2 regions of the Xylanimonas allomyrinae genome follow, and region 2 is predicted to be linked to the other one. Evidence: riboswitches for the same ligand, from Rfam matches in the RefSeq annotation. Region 2 holds a riboswitch; the other holds the start of a gene.
What was found. A riboswitch is a leader RNA that binds a small molecule or an ion and turns the genes downstream of it on or off. The one in region 2 is predicted to bind FMN.

Region 1 (5,741 bases), 1.7 Mb from region 2:
CCGCCGCCTGCGCCGCCTCGTGGCCCTTGTCCCCCCTGCTGCCCGGCAGGCCCGCACGGTCGAGCGCCTGGGCGTCGTCGTCGCACGTGAGCACGCCGAAGCCGACAGGGACTCCCGTCCGCACGGACAGGTCGGTCAGCCCCAGCGTGGCCGCCTGGCACACGTAGTCGAAGTGCGGCGTGCCCCCGCGGATCACGACGCCGAGCGCCACGACGGCGTCGGCCCCGGCCGCGACCGCGCGCGACGCCGCCACGGGCAGCTCGAACGACCCGGGCACACGCACCACGGTCACCTCCCCCACCCCGGCCTCGTCGAGCGCTCGGCGCGCGCCGGCCAGCAGGCCGTCCATGACCTGCGTGTGCCAGCTCGCTGCGACGACGACGACGCGCAGCCCGCGCCCGTCGACGGTCAGGGTGGGTGCTCCGGCGCCGCTCATGATGACTCCTTCTCCTGGTTGCGAATGGTGTGAGACGTCGTGTCGCCGGGACCGTGCAGCTCCAGCAGGTGGCCCATCGACAGCTTCTTGGTGGTCAGGTAGTGCTCGTTCTCCGGCCCGAGGCCGACCTCGATCGGCTCGCGCCCGACGACGTCGACGCCGGCCGAGCGCAGCCCTTCGGCCTTGAGCGGGTTGTTGGTCAGCAGCCGCACCCGGACCAGCCCCAGCGCACGCAAGATCGCCGCTGCGGCGCCGTACTCGCGCGCGTCCACCGGCAGGCCCAGGTCCACGTTCGCCTCGACCGTGTCACGGCCCCCGTCCTGCAGCGCGTAGGCGGCGACCTTGGCCGCCAGGCCGATCCCACGCCCTTCGTGCCCGCCCATGTACACGACCGCGCCTCCGTGCTCCGCGACGGCACGCAGGGACGCCCGCAGCTGTGGGCCACAGTCGCAGCGCAGCGACCCGAACGCGTCGCCCGTCAGGCACTCGGAGTGGACGCGGACCCACGGGGCGTCCCCGCTCCCCTGCCCGTCGCCCGGCGCCGCGACCAGCGCGACGTGCTCAGCGCCCGTGCGCGCGTCGCGGAACGCGTGCAGCCGGAACGTCCCGTGCACGGTGGGCAGGCGCGCCTCGGCGACATGCTCGACGCGCGAGGCCGCGTCGTCGACAGGCTCGGGCACCAGCGAGCAGCGTCCGTCGACGTCGTGCTCACGACGCCACGCGGCGAGCTCGGCGATCGTCAGCAGCTCCAGGCCCTGCTCCGCGGCGAGGGCGCGCGCCTCAGGCAGGCGCACCATGGCTCCGTCGTCGCGCACCAGCTCGCCGATGACGCCCACCTCGCCCGCACCGGCCAGGCGCACGAGGTCGACGGCGGCCTCGGTGTGCCCGGGACGTTGCAGCACTCCCCCGGGCACCGCGCGAAGCGGCAGCACATGCCCGGGCCGGATGAGGTCGGCGGGCGTCGCCGACGGGTCGGCCAGGACGCGCAGCGTCCGGGCGCGGTCGGCGGCCGAGATGCCGGTCGTCACGCCGACGGCCGCGTCGACGGCCACGGTGTACGCCGTCCGCTTCGGGTCACGGTTGTCGGTGACCATGAGCGGCAGGTCGAGCGCGTCGGCCCGCGCGGCGGGCAGGGGCGCGCACAGGTAGCCCGAGGTGTGCCGCACCGTCCACGCGATCGTCTGCGCGTCCACGTGCCGCGCCGCGAGGACGACGTCGACCTCCGCCTCACGGTCGTCGGCGTCGGCCACCAGGACGGGCCGACCGGCCGCGAGGGCCGCGAGCGCGTCCTCGATGCGGCCGGTGCTGGGGTGCTGGGGGTGCTGGGGGTGCTGGGGGTGATGGCGGTCATCGGGGGTCTCCCTCGGTGTGCTCGCGCAGGGTCAGCATGCGCTCGACGTACTTGGCGAGGACGTCGACCTCGACGTTGACACGGTCGCCGGGCTGAAGGGTGCCGAGGGTGGTGGCGGCGAGCGTGGAGGGGATCAGGGCGATGCCGAACCCGGTGTCGGTGACGTGGGTGACGGTGAGGGAGACGCCGGCCAGGGCGATGGAGCCTTGGGGCGCGACGTACCGGTGCAGGTGTGCGGGCAGGTCGAAGCTGAGCTCGTCCCAGCGGGGTCCGGGGGTGCGGGTGGTGAGGGTGGCGACGCCGTCGACGTGGCCTTGGACGATGTGGCCGTCGAGTCGCCCCGTGGCGGCGACGGCGCGTTCGAGGTTGACGGGCGTGCCGGGGGTGAGGGTGCCGAGGGTGGTCAGGCGCAGGGTCTGAGGCATGACGTCGGCGGTGAAGGTGCCGTGGCCGTGGGTGACGACGGTGAGGCAGACGCCGTTGACGGCGATGGAGGCGCCGTGGCGGGTGTCAGTGGTGATGGTGGGGGCGTCGATGGTCAGGACGACGTCGCGGGCGTCGGGGTGGTCGACGGCGATGACGTGGCCGATCTCTTCGATGATTCCGGTGAACATCATGCCTCCTCGGTGTCGGGGTCGGGGTGGGTGGCGGTGCGGCGGGCGATGAGCAGGATGTCGTCGCCGAGGCGGTGGGTGGTCGTGGTGTGCCAGCGGGGTGCGGTGGCGAGGGTGGTGATGCCGTAAGGGGGGATGGCGGGTGGGCCGTCGCCGAGCAGGACGGGGGCGATGTAGGCGTGGAGCTCGTCGACGACGTCGGCGGCGAGGAGGGCGCCGGCGAGGGCGGGGCCGCCTTCGACGAGCAGGTGGCGGATCTCGTGGTGGTGGAGGGCGGCGAGGACGTCGCCGACGTCGTGGGTGCGCAGGTGCAGGGGCGGGGGTCCGTCGTGGAGGAGGCGGTGGTCGGCGGGCAGGTCGCGGTGGCCGATGACGACGCGCAGCGGCTGGTGCGGGGCGAGCGTGCCGGTGGGGGTGCGGGCGGTGAGGGCGGGGTCGTCGGCGAGGGCGGTGCCGGTGGTGACGGCGATGGCGTCGACCTGCGCGCGGATGGCGTGGGCGTGGGCGCGGGCTTGGGGGCCGGTGATCCACTGGGAGGTGCCGTCGGAGGCGGCGACGCGTCCGTCGAGGCTGGTGGCGGTCTTGAGGGTGATCCAGGGGCGGCCGGTGGTCACGGCGTGGTGCCAGGTGTGGACGAGGTCGAGGGCGGCGGCGCTGCGTGGGCCGGCGGTGACGTGGACGCCGTGGGCGCGCAGGTGGTCGGCTCCGCCTCCGGAGGTGACGCCGGGGTCGGCGAGGGCGTGGACGACGTCGGTGATGCCGGCGTCGAGCAGGGCGCGGGTGCAGGGGCCGGTGCGCCCGGTGTGGTGGCACGGTTCGAGGGTGACGACGGCGGTGGCGCCACGGGTGTCGTGGCCGCGGGCGCGGGCGTCGGCGAGCGCGGCGACCTCGGCGTGGGGGGTGCCGGCGCCGCGGTGCCAACCTTCGCCGAGGACGGTGCGGCCTGGGATGCCGGGGGTGGCTGGGGCGAGGATGACGCACCCGACGCGCGGGTTGGGGCCGTGGGCGGGGCCGCGTGCGGCGAGCTCGAGGGCGCGGTCCATGGCGGCGGGCACGTCGGCCGACCGCGGTGGCGTCTCCATGGTTCCTCCCGGAGCCTCGGCGCTCCGGGGTTCGACGACCGCGGGTACGCCGCTGGGGCGCACCACGGTGCGTCACGGCGCGCGATGGCACGCGCCGCACATGCGTCCTCCCATCCGGACTTTCACCGTCGGCCCTGGAATTCCACCAGGTCGGCCACGTGAGAGTGCTCTCGCGTGGTTCGCGGGCTGTCACCGCCGGCTCGGATTTTCACCGACCCCGGAGCATGCGTGAGGTGATCAAACCAGGCGGGTGCGGTGCGATGCAACGCTGGGTCGTCCGCTGCCCGGTGTCTGGCCGGGCGCGACGGGTCGCCGGCGTGCAGGTCAGCGGTGGGGCGCGTGCTGGTGGGTGGCGGCGAGGTCGCGCAGCGCCTGGATCTCGGCGGGGACGTCGTCGGCGCCGTAGACGGCGGATCCTGCGACGAAGACGTTGGCGCCGGCGTCGGCGGCGCGCTCGATGGTGGTGCGCGAGACGCCGCCGTCGACCTGGACCCAGACGTCGAGGCCGGACGCGCTGACCGCCTCGCGGGCGCGGCGGATCTTGGGCAGGGTGCCGTCGATGAACGACTGGCCGCCGAACCCTGGTTCGACGGTCATGACGAGGATCATGTCGATCTCGCCGAGCAGGTCGAGGAACGGTTCGACGGGGGTGGCGGGGCGCAGCGCGAGGCCGGCGCGGGCGCCGTGCCGGCGCAGCTCGCGGGCGAGGCGCACGGGGGCGCGGGCCGCCTCGGCGTGGAACGTCACCGACGCGGCGCCGGCCTCCGCGTACGCGGGTGCCCACCGGTCGGGGTCCTCGATCATGAGGTGGGCGTCGAGCGGCAGCGGGGACACCGCGGCGAGACGGTCGAAGACGGGCAGCCCGAGCGTCAGGTTCGGCACGAAATGGTTGTCCATCACGTCGACGTGCGCGTAGTCGGCGGACGTGATCGCGTGCAGGTCGCGTTCGAGGTTCGCGAAGTCGGCGGACAGGATGCTTGGGCTGATCAGCGCTGCCATGGCCCACAGCGTAGGGGCGGACCGGCCTGCGCGTCAGGCGACGGTCAGCGCATGCGACGCAGCAGCGTCAGGTGCATGGCGTCGGTGCCGTGGACGTGCGGCCACAGCTGGGCGTCGCTGCGCTCCCCGAGCGGCAGGTCGCTGCCGGGGACGACGACGGTACGCAGCACCGCCGGCGCGTCGATCCGCTCGGCGCTGCCCGCACCGTCGGCGGCGCGGCGACGCAGCACGTCGTCGACGACCAGGCGCGTCTCGGCCAGGTGCGGCGAGCAGGTGACGTACGCGACCACGCCGCCCACGCGCACCGCGTCCAGTGCGGACCCGAGGAGCTGTCGTTGCAGCCCGGTCAGCACCGCTAGGTCGGCGGGGGTGCGGCGCCAGCGCGACTCCGGGCGGCGGCGCAGGGCGCCCAGCCCGGTGCAGGGCGCGTCGACCAGCACGCGGTCGTAGGCGCCCGGCTCCAGCTCGCCGACCTCGCGCCCGTCGCCCGTCTGCACGCGTTCCACGGCACCGTCAGGCACCGCGCGCAGCGCGCGCTCCACCAGCCGCGCCCGGTGCGGCGCGACCTCGTTGGCCACGAGCGTGGCTCCCCGCTCGGCCGCGAGCGCCGCCAGGAGCGCCGCCTTGCCGCCGGGGCCGGCGCACAGGTCGAGCCAGCGTGCGTCGCGGCCCTCCAGGGGTGCGGCGGCGAGCGCGAGCGCGACGGCCTGCGAGCCCTCGTCCTGGACGCCGGCGCGGCCGTCGGCGACGGCTGGGACGGTCAGCGGGTCCTGGCCGGTGAGTACGAGCGCCGTCGCGAGCCAGCGGCCTGGTTCGAGGTGGACGCCGGGAGCCGCGGCGCGGATCTCGTCGGGGGTGACCATCCCGGGGCGGGCCACGAGGGTGACGCGGGGTGCTGCGTTGTCGGCGTCGAGCAGCGCGTCCAGCTCGGCCGGGTCGCGGCCGTCGCCGGCGAGGGCTTCGCGCAGAGCGCGGGCGATCCACAGCGGGTGCGAGCCGACGACGGCGGATGCGGTGACCGCGTCGGGCGCGGTGTCGCGCAGCTCGGTGAGCCAGTCGTCGAGCGGGGTGCGGGCGACCTTGCGCAGCACGGCGTTGACCATCTGCGCGGGTCCGGCCCCGACGTGCTCGCGTGCGAGGCCGACGGTCTCGGACACGGCTGCGTGCTGCGGCACGCGCATGCCGAGCACCTGGTGGGCGCCGAGGCGAAGCACGTCGAGCAGCGGGGGTCGACCTGGTCCAGGGGCCGGTCGACGCAG
Region 2 (5,741 bases):
GCTCGGTGCCACGGTCATGCCGCACGCGATCTACCTGCACTCGGCGCTCGCGCGTGACCGGCGGCGCCACGACGCCGAGGTGCGGCGTCGGCAGGGGGTGGCGGTCTCGGTGGCCTCGACCGACCGGTTGCTGGCTGCGACGCGGTGGGACGTCGTGTGTGCGCTGGTGCTGGCGGGCGGTGTCAACGTGGCGATGCTGCTGGTCGCGGCGGCGAACCTGGCCGGGCGGTCGGGGACCGACTCGATCGAGGGCGCGCACGCGGCCATCGGCGACTCGCTGGGGGCGGGCGTCGCCCTGCTGTTCGCGGTCGGGCTGCTCGCCTCGGGTCTGGCGTCGTCGTCGGTCGGGGCGTATGCGGGCGCGGAGATCATGTCGGGCCTGCTGCGCGTGCGGGTGCCGCTGGTGGGGCGGCGGCTGGTGACGCTCGTCCCTGCCGTCCTGCTGCTCGCGACGGACGTCTCGCCGACGTGGCTGCTCGTGGTGAGCCAGGTCGTGCTGAGCTTCGGCATCCCGTTCGCGGCGGTGCCGCTGGTGGTGCTGACCCGGCGGAAGGTGCTGCTCGGCCGGTATCGCAACGGGGCGGTGACGCAGGTGCTGGCGTGGACGGTCGCGGGTGTGATCGTGGTGCTCAACGTGGCGCTCCTGTGGCTGACCCTCAGCGGCGGGTGAGACGCGGTATCCCTTGACGTGAGACGGGGTATCGCTCAGGATGGGTGGATGAGTGCCGCGAAGCCCTTCCTGCCCGGCGTCACCGCACCCGCCTACGTCGTCTCCCGGCCGCTCGACGTCGACTTCGCCGGCGCGTTCGCGGACGCCAGGCCCGAGGAGCGCGCGCATCAGCTCGCCGTACGCGAGTTCGTCCAGGGTGCCGTGCTGCCCGTCATCGACGGGTACTGGGAGCGCGCCGAGGTGCCGTTCGGCCTGGTCAAGGGCCTCGCCGAACGCGATCTGCTGCGCGACGGGGTCGACGTCCCCGGGCGGCCCTCCGTCTCGCCGTTCGCCGCCGGCCTCGCGGCCATGGAGCTGTCACGCGGTGACGGCTCGATCGCGACCGTGTGTGCCGTGCAGGGCGGGCTCGCGCTGCGCTCGATCATGATGCTGGGCTCCGAGCACCAGATCGCCCGCTACGCCGAACGGCTGGCCAACGGCGACCTCCTGGGCGCGTTCGCGCTCACCGAGCCCACGCACGGGTCCGACTCCGTCTCCCTGGAGACGACGGCGCGCCGCGCGGTGCGCGACGGCATCGACGGCTACGTCATCGACGGCGAGAAGAAGTGGATCGGCTTCGGGTCGTGCGGCCACCTCGCCGTCGTGTGGGCGCGCCTGGTGGGCGAGGGCGGCGACGGCGAGGTCCACGCGTTCATCGTCCCGCAGGACGCCCCGGGCTATCGCGCCACGACCATCGAGGGCAAGGTCGCGCTGCGCGCGATCTGGCAGGCCCACATCGTGCTCGACGGCGTGTTCGTGCCACGCGACGCCGCGCTCCCCAGGGCGCGGTCGTTCAGGCAGACGGCGCAGGTGCTGGCCGCGACCCGGCTCGGGGTGTCGTGGGCCGCCGTCGGGCACGCCGTCGCGTGCTACGAGGCCGCCGTCGAGTACGCGAGCCAGCGCATCCAGTTCGGGCGGCCGCTCGCGGCGACGCAGCTCGTCCAGGAGAAGCTCGCGCGCATGCTCGCGACCATCACCCAGCTCCAGCTCCTGGTCGCGCGGCTCACCCGGGTCGCCGAGGACGGTGATCTCACCGGCCCGCAGGCGTCGCTCGCCAAGATGACCTGCACGCGCGGGGCGCGCGAGGTCGCATCCGTCGCGCGCGACCTGCTGGGCGGCAACGGCATCCTCCTGGCCCACCGCGTGGCGCGGCACTTCGCCGACATCGAGGCGCTGCACACCTACGAGGGCACGGAGTCGGTCAACGCGCTCATCGTGGGCAGGGAGATCACCGGGCTCTCGGCGTTCGCCTGACACCGCGCCCCGCCCCGGGCGGGGACGGGGCGAACGCGGTCAGGCGAGCGACTCCGCCGGGGTGGCGGCCTGCTCGGCGAGGGCCTCGCGGCGGCGGATGCGCCACCAGACCACGAAGCCCACGATCGTGAACGCGCCGTAGAACACGTACATGAGGCCCGTCGCGTAGAAACCGCCCCGGAACAGCAGCGGCACCCCGACGGCGTCGACCGCCACCCAGATCAGCCAGAACTCGACCCAGCCGCGAGCCATGCCGTACGTCGCGAGCACGGAGCCCATGAAGATCCACGCGTCGGGCACGGGCGCCCACGAACCGAGCCTCCCGAAGATCCACGCGAAGCCCGCCGTCCCGGCCAGCATCGCTGCCACCAGGCCCAGGCGCTGCCCCCAGGAGGCCCACTGCGGGTGGACGGCGACGGCGTCGGCGTCGCCGTCGGCCAGCGCCCGCTGCCGCGTCTGGCGCCAGCGGACCCAGCCGAACACCGAGACGGCGATGAACATCACCTGGCGGCCGGCCTGCCCGAGCATGTCGGGATGCCCGGCGACACCGAACCACGAGCCGAGGAACACGGTGAACAGCAGCACGTTCCCGACGATGCCCACCGGCCACGCCCACACCTTGCGGCGCATGCCGCCGAGCGCCGACACCAGCCCGAAGGCGTTCCCGATGATCTCGCGCCACGACATGTGCTGGTCGCCGATCGTCAGCGTCGCATCGAACAGGTGCTGGATGATCCCCATCCCCATGCCTTCCTCGTCGGTGCCGCCATGCACCGGGACGAGGGGAGGGGTCGACGACGTCGCGGCGCACCGCGACCCGTCACGACCCGGCCGCCGCTCTCCTGAGCGACGCCGTGCTGCCTCCCATCCGGACTGTGACCGTCGGCCCTGGAGTTCCACCAGGTCAACCGAGCCTTCCCCGTAGTCGGGTGCGGGCGCGGGTCGCGGGCTGTCACCGCCGGTTCGGATTTTCACCGACCCCGGAGCACGTCGTGCGTGTTCTGCTCGTTCAAAGCATGACACAGGACGGATCATTCCCGGCCAGGTGTCGCGCCTATCCGCGTTCAGGTCAGCGCGTCCCGCACCGCACGCACGACGGCGTCCGTCCCGGCGCCCGGTTCCAGGTAGGCGACGACGACGCGCGCGCCGTCGGCGTTCGCTGCCGTCGTCGCCAGGGCGGCGGCGCCCGACGCGAGGTCACGGCGGCGCTCGAGGTCCGCGGTCGCGCCCCGGCGCAGCTCGGCGAACGCCTCCTCGAGGTCGGGCCGCAGGTCGAGGTCGGGGTTGCGCAGCCACCGGCGCAGCATCGCGTTGTGGACGGCGACGACGCCGGCCGCGAACGCGATCGAGTGCACCGTCGAGGACCGGTCGGGCGGCAGCGTGTCACGCAGGTACTTGGTGAACAGGCGCTCGTAGCGGTGCGTGGTCACCAGCTCGCGGTCGCGCAGGATCGGGACCTGCTGCAGCAGCCGGTAGCGGGCGAGCGACGTCTCGCGCTGGCCCACGTGATGGTCGAACACGAGGCGCGCGGCCCGGCAGACCTCGAGGTACGGGTCGGTGGCGGGGTCCCAGGAGCCCTCGGGGAGGTCGCCGTCGTCGAGTGCGTCGGGGCGCGTCGCGGCCAGCATGACCACGACCTCCTCGAGCAGCAGCTCGTGGTCGGCGAAGACCACGTCTTCCTTCGAGCGGTAGCGGCGGAAGAAGGTGGCTCGGCTGACCTGGGCGACGTCCGCGATCTCCTCGACGGTGGTCTGTTCGTACCCCTGACGCGAGAAGAGCTCGATCGCGGCGTCGACGGCCTGCGCGTGGGTGTGCGACGTCCGGACGGCGGTCATGGGGCGAGGCTATCCCGCGCCCCGTCCCAGGGGGAGGGCTTCAGCGACGAGGCCGATCGAAGCGCGCCTCACGTGCCTGGCGACGGTGCCGCTGCAGCCATCGGACCTCGCGCAGCGCGACGGCGGACGCCACGGCGAACGGGATCCACGCCCACGGGTGCCCGCGCAGCACGCCAGCCAGGGAAGCGAGCGCGAGCGCACCCATCCCCAGCACCGTCCACAGGCTCGCCCAGCGGATCCCCACGCCCGGCAGGGTACGCGTAAGGTCTGCCGCGTGACTGCCGACACCGTGCCCACGCCCCCGCAGACGCCTTCACAGACACCTTCCCAGACACCTTCCCAGACAAGCTCACCGACACCTGCGCCCGCCGTCCCGACCGTGGACGTGTACGTCGACCCGCTGTGTCCCTTCGCCTGGATCACCTCGCGCTGGGCCCTCGAGGTCGCGGCGCTGCGGCCCGTCGACCTGACCTTCCGCCTCATGAGCCTGTACCTGCTCAACGAGGGCCGTGACCTGTCCGCGTCGTACCGCGCCACCATCGACTCGAGCCGCGGCATCGGCCGCGTCGCGGCGGCCGTCCAGACCGACCACGGCCCCGAGGCGTTCGCCGCGTTCTACACGGCCGCAGGCACCCGCATCCACCCCGGCGGCGACAAGGACTTCGAGGACGTCGCCCGCAAGGCCCTCGCCGAGGCCGGCCTGCCCGCGTCGCTCGCGGACGCGGCGACGTCGGACGCCTACGACGAGGCGCTGCGCGTCTCGCACGAGGCAGGCATGAAGCCCGTGGGCGAAGACGTCGGCACGCCCACCATCCATGTCGACGGCACCGCGTTCTTCGGCCCGGTCCTGACCCGCATCCCCCGCGGGCAGGACGCCGTGCGCGTGTTCGACGGCGCCGTCGCGCTGGCGAGCTACCCGCACTTCTTCGAGCTCAAGCGGACCCGCACGGGCGGACTGGACTTCTCGTGACCCTCGACCTGCGCGTCTTCGTCGAACCCCAGCAGGGCGCCTCGTACGACGATCAGCTCGCCGTCGCCCGCGCCGCCGAGGACCTGGGGTTCTCCGCGTTCTTCCGCTCCGACCACTACCTCGCCATGGGCGGCGACGGCCTGCCGGGACCGACGGACTCGTGGACCACGCTCGCGGGTCTCGCCCGCGAGACGACGACGATCCGCCTCGGCACCCTCGTCACCTCGGCCACGTTCCGCCACCCTGGCGTCCTCGCCATCCAGGTCGCGCAGGTCGACCAGATGTCGGGCGGACGTGTCGAGCTGGGCCTCGGCGCGGGCTGGTTCGCCCGCGAGCACGAGGCCTACGGCATTCCCTTCCCCGCCAAGCGGTTCGGCATCCTGGAAGAGCAGCTCGCCGTCGTCACGGGACTGTGGGCCACGCCGGCCGACGAGACGTACAGCTTCGCAGGTGAGCACTACACGCTGACCGACTCCCCGGCGCTGCCCCACCCGGTCCAGGAGCGCATCCCGGTGATCGTCGGTGGCGGCGGACCCACGCGCACGCCGGCGCTCGCGGCCCGGTTCGCCACGGAGTACAACCAGGCCTTCCCCGAGCTGGCCACGATCGCGCCACGCATCGCCGTCGTGAACGAGGCGCTCGCCGACGCGGGCCGCGACCCGTCGACGCTCACGCACTCGGCCGCGCTGGTCGTCGCGGTCGGGAGCGACGAGGCCCAGTTCCGGCGGCGCGCCGAGGCCATCGGACGCCAGCCGGACGAGCTGCGCGAGCACGGGGTCGCCGGGACGGTCGGCGAGGCCGTCGACCGGCTGGCGCAGGTCGCGGCGGACGGGGTGACGCGCGTGTACCTCCAGGTCCTGGACCTGCACGACCTCGACCACCTGGAACTCATCGCACGCGAGGTCGCACCGCGGGTCTGAGCGGCGCACAGAGGGCGGGCACCGGTTCACGGTGCCCGCCCTCTGTGCGCCCA

Region 1: another riboswitch for FMN. It lies ahead of ribD (bifunctional diaminohydroxyphosphoribosylaminopyrimidine deaminase/5-amino-6-(5-phosphoribosylamino)uracil reductase RibD); the one in region 2 lies ahead of pnuC (nicotinamide riboside transporter PnuC).

What each region holds. Positions count from the first base shown of each region.
Region 1 is NZ_CP035495.1:1,065,952-1,071,692, forward strand. Features, by position in the region: gene ribH (6,7-dimethyl-8-ribityllumazine synthase) at 1-436, opposite strand, end outside; gene ribA (GTP cyclohydrolase II) at 433-1,686, opposite strand; gene ET495_RS04825 (riboflavin synthase) at 1,784-2,401, opposite strand; gene ribD (bifunctional diaminohydroxyphosphoribosylaminopyrimidine deaminase/5-amino-6-(5-phosphoribosylamino)uracil reductase RibD) at 2,401-3,483, opposite strand; FMN riboswitch at 3,581-3,712, opposite strand; gene rpe (ribulose-phosphate 3-epimerase) at 3,808-4,482, opposite strand; partial or broken gene ET495_RS04840 (RsmB/NOP family class I SAM-dependent RNA methyltransferase) at 4,527-5,741, opposite strand, start outside.
Region 2 is NZ_CP035495.1:3,168,236-3,173,976, forward strand. Features, by position in the region: gene ET495_RS14260 (Nramp family divalent metal transporter) at 1-670, shown strand, start outside; gene ET495_RS14265 (acyl-CoA dehydrogenase family protein) at 719-1,963, shown strand; gene pnuC (nicotinamide riboside transporter PnuC) at 2,003-2,704, opposite strand; FMN riboswitch at 2,816-2,954, opposite strand; gene ET495_RS14275 (TetR/AcrR family transcriptional regulator) at 3,028-3,798, opposite strand; gene ET495_RS14280 (hypothetical protein) at 3,839-4,042, opposite strand; gene ET495_RS14285 (mycothiol-dependent nitroreductase Rv2466c family protein) at 4,178-4,768, shown strand; partial or broken gene ET495_RS14290 (LLM class F420-dependent oxidoreductase) at 4,765-5,457, shown strand; partial or broken gene ET495_RS19820 (hypothetical protein) at 5,497-5,741, opposite strand, start outside.